DNA from 2 places in the Enterobacter dykesii genome. Region 1 is predicted to be linked to the other one. Evidence: predicted binding sites of a transcription regulator. Region 1 holds the regulator's gene; the other holds the start of a gene.
What was found. Region 1 encodes sigma-54, which starts transcription at its own class of promoters, with help from an activator protein. Its sites were predicted from a motif close to GTTGGCACANNTTTCGCTNT; they were not measured.
Positions count from the first base shown of each region.

Region 1 (3,852 bases):
CGAAGGCCTACAAGGGCCGCCGTGTCGTAGAAGATGTCAGTCTGACCGTCAACTCCGGCGAAATCGTGGGGCTGCTTGGCCCTAACGGTGCGGGTAAAACCACCACTTTCTACATGGTCGTTGGCATTGTGCCGCGCGATGCCGGCAACATTATCATTGACGATGAAGACATCAGCCTTCTGCCTCTGCACGCGCGCGCGCGTCGCGGGATCGGCTACCTGCCGCAGGAAGCCTCCATTTTCCGTCGCCTTAGCGTTTACGATAACCTGATGGCGGTCCTGGAAATTCGTAACGATCTGACCAGCGAACAGCGTCAGGATCGTGCCAACGAGTTGATGGAAGAGTTCCACATTGAGCATCTGCGCGACAGCCTCGGTCAGGCCCTCTCCGGGGGTGAACGCCGTCGTGTTGAGATTGCGCGTGCGCTGGCTGCAAACCCGAAATTTATCCTTCTGGATGAACCGTTTGCGGGCGTTGACCCGATCTCGGTTATCGACATTAAACGCATCATTGAACACCTGCGTGACAGCGGGCTTGGCGTACTGATCACCGACCACAACGTTCGTGAAACGCTGGCCGTGTGTGAACGCGCGTATATTGTGAGCCAGGGCAATCTGATCGCCCACGGTACGCCGCAGCAGATCCTCGAAGACGATCATGTTAAGCGCGTCTATCTTGGGGAAGACTTCAGACTCTGATAGGGTAGAGGTAACGTAACGCCGAACCGGAGAAAAAAGCTCTGAACATGAAGCAAGGTTTGCAATTAAGGCTCAGCCAACAACTGGCAATGACGCCGCAGCTACAGCAGGCAATTCGCCTGTTGCAACTGTCCACGTTAGAACTTCAGCAGGAGCTCCAGCAGGCGCTGGACAGCAACCCCCTGCTGGAACAAACCGATCTTCATGACGAGGTAGACGCTCAGCAGTCACAGGATACAGAAGCGCTCGACACCGCGGATGCACTCGAACAAAAAGAGATGCCCGACGAGCTTCCGCTGGATGCCAGCTGGGATGAAATCTACACCGCCGGAACCCCTTCCGGTACGCGTGCAGACTACCAGGATGATGAGCTACCGGTCTATCAGGGAGAGACCACCCAGTCGCTGCAGGATTACCTGATGTGGCAGGTGGAACTTACCCCCTTCTCCGATACCGACCGCGCGATTGCCACCTCAATTGTCGATGCCGTTGACGACACCGGCTATTTGACCGTCACGCTGGACGATATCCTGGAAAGCATGGGCGACGACGAGATTGAGCTTGAGGAAGTTGAAGCCGTTCTGAAGCGCATCCAGCGTTTCGATCCGGTAGGCGTAGCCGCAAAAGATCTGCGCGACTGCCTGCTGATCCAGCTTTCTCAGTTCAGCAAAGAGACGCCATGGCTCGACGAGGCGCGCTTAATCATCAGCGATCATCTGGATCTGTTGGCCAACCACGATTTCCGCAGCCTGATGCGCGTCACGCGCCTGAAGGAAGAGGTGCTGAAAGAAGCGGTGAATCTGATCCAGTCGCTCGATCCGCGCCCGGGACAGTCGATCCAGACCAGCGAACCCGAGTACGTGATCCCGGACGTGCTGGTCAGAAAACACAATGACCGCTGGGTCGTTGAACTGAATTCAGACAGCATCCCTCGTCTGCAAATCAACCAGCAGTATGCCTCCATGTGCACCAGCGCGCGTAACGACTCCGACAATCAATATATTCGCAGCAATCTTCAGGAAGCGCGATGGCTGATCAAAAGTCTGGAGAGCCGAAATGATACGCTGCTGCGCGTCAGCCGCTGTATTGTCGAACAGCAGCAGGCGTTCTTTGAGCAGGGCGAAGAGTATATGAAACCGATGGTACTGGCGGATATCGCCCAGGCCGTCGAGATGCATGAATCAACCATTTCCCGTGTCACCACGCAGAAGTATCTGCACAGTCCACGCGGTATATTTGAGCTTAAGTATTTCTTCTCCAGCCATGTGAATACCGAGGGCGGCGGCGAAGCGTCGTCAACGGCCATTCGTGCCCTGGTGAAGAAGTTGATCGCCGCGGAGAACCCCGCGAAGCCACTAAGCGACAGTAAGTTAACCACCATGCTGTCCGATCAGGGTATTATGGTGGCACGTCGTACTGTTGCGAAGTATCGAGAGTCTTTATCCATTCCGCCGTCCAACCAGCGTAAACAGCTGGTCTGACACAACCGATAAGGAAGACACTATGCAGCTCAACATCACTGGACAAAACGTCGAAATTACTGAGGCTTTACGCGACTTCGTTAACGCGAAGTTTGCAAAACTCGAGCAGTATTTCGAAAGGATCAATCAGGTCTATATTGTGTTGAAAGTGGAGAAAGTGACTCATATCTCGGATGCCACCCTGCATGTTAACGGGGGTGAACTGCATGCCAGTGCGGAAGGGCAAGACATGTACGCTGCTATCGACGGCTTGATTGATAAGCTTGCACGACAGCTTAATAAACATAAAGATAAACTGAAACAACACTAATTGTCCGGGCAGTTAACGGGTGCAGGAAGGCCTGTTGTGAAACACAACAGGCCATTTGTACAGTTAGCGCTTAGGTGAAATTATGATGAACAACGATTCCGCTCTTCAACTGAGCAATGTCCTTAACCAGGAATGTACCCGCAGTGCGGTTCACTGCCAGAGCAAAAAACGTGCGCTGGAGATCATCAGTGAACTGGCTGCCAAACAGCTGGGCCTGCCGCCGCAGGTGGTGTTCGAAGCGATTCTGACCCGTGAAAAAATGGGCAGTACCGGTATCGGCAACGGCATCGCGATCCCGCATGGCAAACTGGAAGAGGATACCCTGCGTGCCGTTGGTGTGTTTGTGCAGCTTGAAACGCCCATCGCCTTCGATGCCATTGATAACCAGCCCGTCGATCTCCTCTTCGCGCTGCTGGTGCCTGCCGATCAGACGAAAACCCATCTGCATACGCTGTCGCTGGTCGCCAAGCGTCTGGCCGATAAAACTATTTGCCGTCGACTGCGCTCGGCTCAAAGTGATGAAGAGCTCTATCAAATTATCACTGAAGCAGAAGGCAATCAGGATGATGCATAACCAGGAGATGGCCTTCACATCTGTTGTCCTGAGGAGAAACGGAACATGGTGCTGATGATTGTCAGTGGCCGTTCAGGGTCGGGGAAATCCGTTGCTCTGCGCGCCCTGGAAGACATGGGTTTTTACTGCGTCGATAATCTGCCGGTCGTGTTGTTGCCCGACCTGGCCCGCACGCTGGCGGAGAGACAAACCTCTGCCGCCGTCAGTATCGACGTTCGTAACATGCCTGAATCGCCAGAGATCTTCGAACAGGCCATGAGCAACCTGCCTGACGCGTTCTCGCCTCAGCTGCTGTTCCTCGATGCAGACCGCAATACGCTGATCCGCCGCTATAGCGATACCCGTCGTTTGCACCCGCTTTCCAGCAAGAACCTCTCTCTGGAGAGCGCTATTGATGAAGAGAGCGACCTGCTGGAGCCGCTGCGCTCTCGTGCCGACCTGATTGTCGACACCTCTGAGATGTCCGTTCACGAGCTGGCGGAAATGCTGCGTACCCGTCTGTTGGGTAAACGCGAGCGCGAACTGACGATGGTGTTCGAATCCTTCGGCTTTAAGCACGGTATTCCGATTGATGCGGATTACGTTTTCGACGTTCGCTTCCTGCCGAACCCGCACTGGGATCCGAAGCTGCGTCCAATGACCGGTCTGGATAAGCCGGTGGCGGCGTTCCTCGACCGGCACACAGAAGTACACAATTTTATCTACCAGACGCGAAGCTACCTTGAGCTATGGTTACCTATGCTGGAGACAAACAATCGTAGCTACCTGACGGTGGCGATTGGCTGTACC
Region 1 covers NZ_CP126604.1:4,015,834-4,019,685, forward strand. The annotation lists gene lptB (LPS export ABC transporter ATP-binding protein) at 1-698, shown strand, start outside; gene rpoN (RNA polymerase factor sigma-54) at 746-2,179, shown strand; gene hpf (ribosome hibernation promoting factor) at 2,202-2,489, shown strand; gene ptsN (PTS IIA-like nitrogen regulatory protein PtsN) at 2,572-3,063, shown strand; gene rapZ (RNase adapter RapZ) at 3,109-3,852, shown strand, end outside.

Region 2 (3,852 bases), 1.2 Mb from region 1:
TTCAGTATCAGGCGAATGATCTCCCCGAACCCGAGGGTGACGATGGCCAGATAGTCACCGTGCATGCGCAGTACCGGGAAGCCGAGCAGGGCGCCTGCGGCGGCGGCCATGATGGCCGCCAGCGGCAGCATGCTCCAGAAGCCTAAGCCGAGATACTGGTATCCCAGCGCCAGACCGTACGCGCCAATTGCGTAGAACGCGACATATCCCAGATCCAGCAGGCCGGCCAGACCCACGACGATATTCAGCCCCAGCCCGAGAAGCACGTAGATCAGCCCGAGAATGGCGACGGTCAGTACATATTTCGTTGCGACAAACGGAAAGCAAATCGCAAGAGCGATCACCAGAGGAATAATCCAGCGCATGCGGCTTTTATATTCCGGTGGCCGGACATATACGCCCGCGCTATCGGCTTCGAAGCGCGCCTGGAAACGGGCGCCCGCGGCGGTACCTAAAAAAGCGCTCAGCAGAAAACGCCCGAGCATGACGATGCCGACCATCCAGGCCAGTCGCTGCCCGGCGAAGTTAAAGCTGTATCCGTCCAGCACCACGCCCGCAATGGGGCCGAAAATAATCAGCGCAATCAGCCCGGAAAAAATCGCGTCCTGGATGCAGCGTTTAAGTGAAAAACCGTGTGATGTCATCATTCTCTCCCTCACACTTTGGCCACAATCGGGCGCCCAAGCAGCCCCTGTGGACGGAAAATAAGGATCATGACCAGCAGGCCGAATGAGAAGACGTCTTTATAGTCCGAATTCACCATGCCCGAGAACTGGGCTTCCGCCACGCCCAGGATAAGGCCACCGAGCATGGCGCCGGGGAGGGAACCGATGCCGCCGAGCACCGCTGCAGTAAAGGCTTTAATGCCGATCACGAACCCGACGTAAAAATCAAAGGTGCCGTAATTCATGGTGATCAACACCCCCGCCAGACCGGCCATCGCCGCGCCGATGACAAAGACCAGCGAAATAATCCGGTCGGTGTTAATCCCCAGAATGGAGGCCATCTTACGATCCTGCTGGACCGCGCGGCACATCCGGCCCAGCCGGGTATGGTTGATAATCCAGGTGAGTACCAGCATGCCGGCAAACGAGGCAACCAGGATAAACACTTTGGTGTAGGTTATCTGCACGAACCCGTCGCCCAGATGCAGGCGAATCACGCCGTCCAGCATGGTTGGCACCCCTTGCTGACGCGGACCCTGGCTCAGCTGCGCGTAGTTTTGCAGGATAAGCGACATCCCGATGGCGGAGATCAGCGGTGCCAGGCGCGTGGAGTTGCGCAGCGGCTTGTAGGCGATACGTTCGATGGTCCAGCCGTACACCCCGGTGACCACGATGGTGAACACCAGCGTCCCAAGGATCAGCAGCGGGAACGACTGCAGACCGAAGAACGAGAGCAGCGCCAGGCCGATGGCGCAGAGATAGGCGGAAATCATATACACTTCGCCGTGGGCGAAATTGATCATCCCAATAATGCCGTACACCATGGTGTAGCCGATAGCGATTAAACCGTAGACGGAGCCCAGCGTTAAACCATTGATTAACTGTTGCAGGAAGAATGTACTCATCTTAGCGCGCTCGTTTTATAGGCTGCGCGAGCCGCGCAGCCTGATGTTTATTACGCGCCGGCGGGCAAACCCGCCGACGTTGAGCGTGACTCCGTCCCGTTACTGCACTTCCTTATATTTTCCTTTGTCGTCCCACTGGTAAACCACGTAGTCAGACACTTTCAGATCGCCTTTGCTGTCCCAGGCTTTTTTGCCCATCACCGTGTCGACGGAATTGGCTTTCAGCCACTCGCTGGCTTTGGCAGAGTCCTTGCCGCCGGTGGCCTTGAAGGCCGCGGCTATGGCCTGGACGGAGGCATAGGAGTAAAGGGTGTAACCTTCCGGCTCGAATTTACCGGCGCGGAATTTCTCGATAACCGCTTTACCGTCCGGAATAAGGCGTGGATCTTTACCGAAGGTCATGTAAATGCCGTTGGTGTATTGCGGGCCACCCGCGGCGGTCACCATCTCCTCGTTGACAATACAGTCGCCGGAGAAGAATTTCGCCTGCACGCCCTGTTCACGCATCTGGCGAACCAGCGGGCCGGCTTCCGGGTGACAGCCACCGAAGAATACGACGTCCGGTTTTTGCGCGCCGATCTTGGTCACCAGCGCGTTAAAGTCTTTTTCACCGCGGGATAACCCCTCGTACATCACATCCTGAACCCCGCGCTTCGCCAGCGCCGCTTTGGTGGCGTCAGCCAGACCCTGACCATAGGTGTCTTTATCGTGAATGATGACCACGCGTTTGGCTTTTAGCTTGTCGATGATGAAGTCGCTGGCCACCTGACCCTGCTGGTCATCGCGGCCGCACATGCGGAACATGTCGCTCATGCCGCGTTCGGTGATCAGCGGGTTAGTCGAGCCTGGGGTGATGGCGATAATGCCCGCGTCGCTGTACACCTCGGAGGCGGGCATGGTGGAAGAGGAGCAGAAATGGCCGACCACGGCGTTGACTTTATCCTGGTCAACTAAACGGTTTGCGACGGCGACGGCCTGCTTGGGCTCGCAGGCGTCATCCCCCTGAACCAGTTTGATCTTCTCGCCGTTAATGCCGCCTGCGGCATTAATGTCTTCAGCGGCCTGCGTTGCGCCATGCCAGTACTGATCGCCATAGGTCGCATTGGGACCCGTAAACGGCCCGGCCACGCCAATCACAATATCTGCCCGGGCGGAAAACGCCGTCACCAGGCAACCGGCCAACACAAGAGAAAGAGGAGTTCTGATTAATTTCAGCGACATTATTATGTTCCTTAGCAAAGAGGTTTTTGCACCACGGCGTAAACCCGAACGCCCGACGGCGCAGCCAATCCGAAACACGAGCAAGAACAAAATGCACTAAACGAACAAGATACAGACGGCATCCTGCATATTACGGCGAGATTTCCCTGCACAGAGGCGCACGAAGAACGTTAAGCAAAAACGTTGCCAGAATGGTTAACCCATTGACGAGCTTGCGACATGTTTGAGTATAGAGCGCCGCGTTATGCCGCCTTAGGGGAGGAGAAGAAATTACAGCGGAGATCACATATCGTTAACAATAAAGCCCATAAGTTGTGCAAAGGTCACGATTTGCACGTTTTTGCAGCAATAAAGACCTAAACTTCAGCCCGGAGAGGCGTGAGATATGTGTTAGGATCGTTTCCTTTTTTGCAGGAGTATCAGCGATGACTGAAGGCCCATTGAATGAAAGCGAAATGGCGTGGCTTGAAGAGACGTTAATGTCTTACGGTCATGACGACGCGTCCGTGATTGACGTGTCCGAACTGGACGGCATGCTTACCGCAGTGCTTTCCGGTCCTGTTGTCGTTGAGCCAGATGCCTGGCTGGTGGCGGTGTGGGGTGGCGAGAAGTACATTCCGCGCTGGAAAAACGATCGTGAGATGAACCGTTTTATCGATCTCTGCTTTAAGCACATGAACGATATTGCCGAGCGCCTGAGCGAGTACCCGGATCAGTTTGAACCGATGTTCGGTTATAACGACGTGGACGGTGAGAGCTATACCGTGGTGGAAGAGTGGTGCTATGGCTATATGCGCGGCGTGGCGCTGACGGACTGGTCAACCTTGCCGGAAGCCCTGAAGGCCGATCTTGACGTGATTGCCCTGCACGGGACGGAAGAGAACAGCGAGAAGCTTGATGAACTGTCCGAAGAGGAGTACATCTCCAGCATCGAAAGCATCCAGCCTGCGGCGCTGCGCCTGTATAACTACTGGGTAAACAACCCGCAGCAGCCGGAAGCGAAGAAGCCGACGGTGAACGGCACGAAGGTCGGGCGTAACGATCCGTGTCCTTGCGGCAGC
Region 2 covers NZ_CP126604.1:2,792,342-2,796,193, reverse strand. The annotation lists gene livM (high-affinity branched-chain amino acid ABC transporter permease LivM) at 1-644, opposite strand, end outside; gene F0320_RS13420 (ABC transporter permease subunit) at 656-1,570, opposite strand; gene F0320_RS13415 (branched-chain amino acid ABC transporter substrate-binding protein) at 1,670-2,791, opposite strand; gene F0320_RS13410 (YecA family protein) at 3,217-3,852, shown strand, end outside.
Region 2: F0320_RS13415 (branched-chain amino acid ABC transporter substrate-binding protein) is a predicted target of sigma-54. The motif match lies at 2,963-2,982, and genes of this name have one in related genera.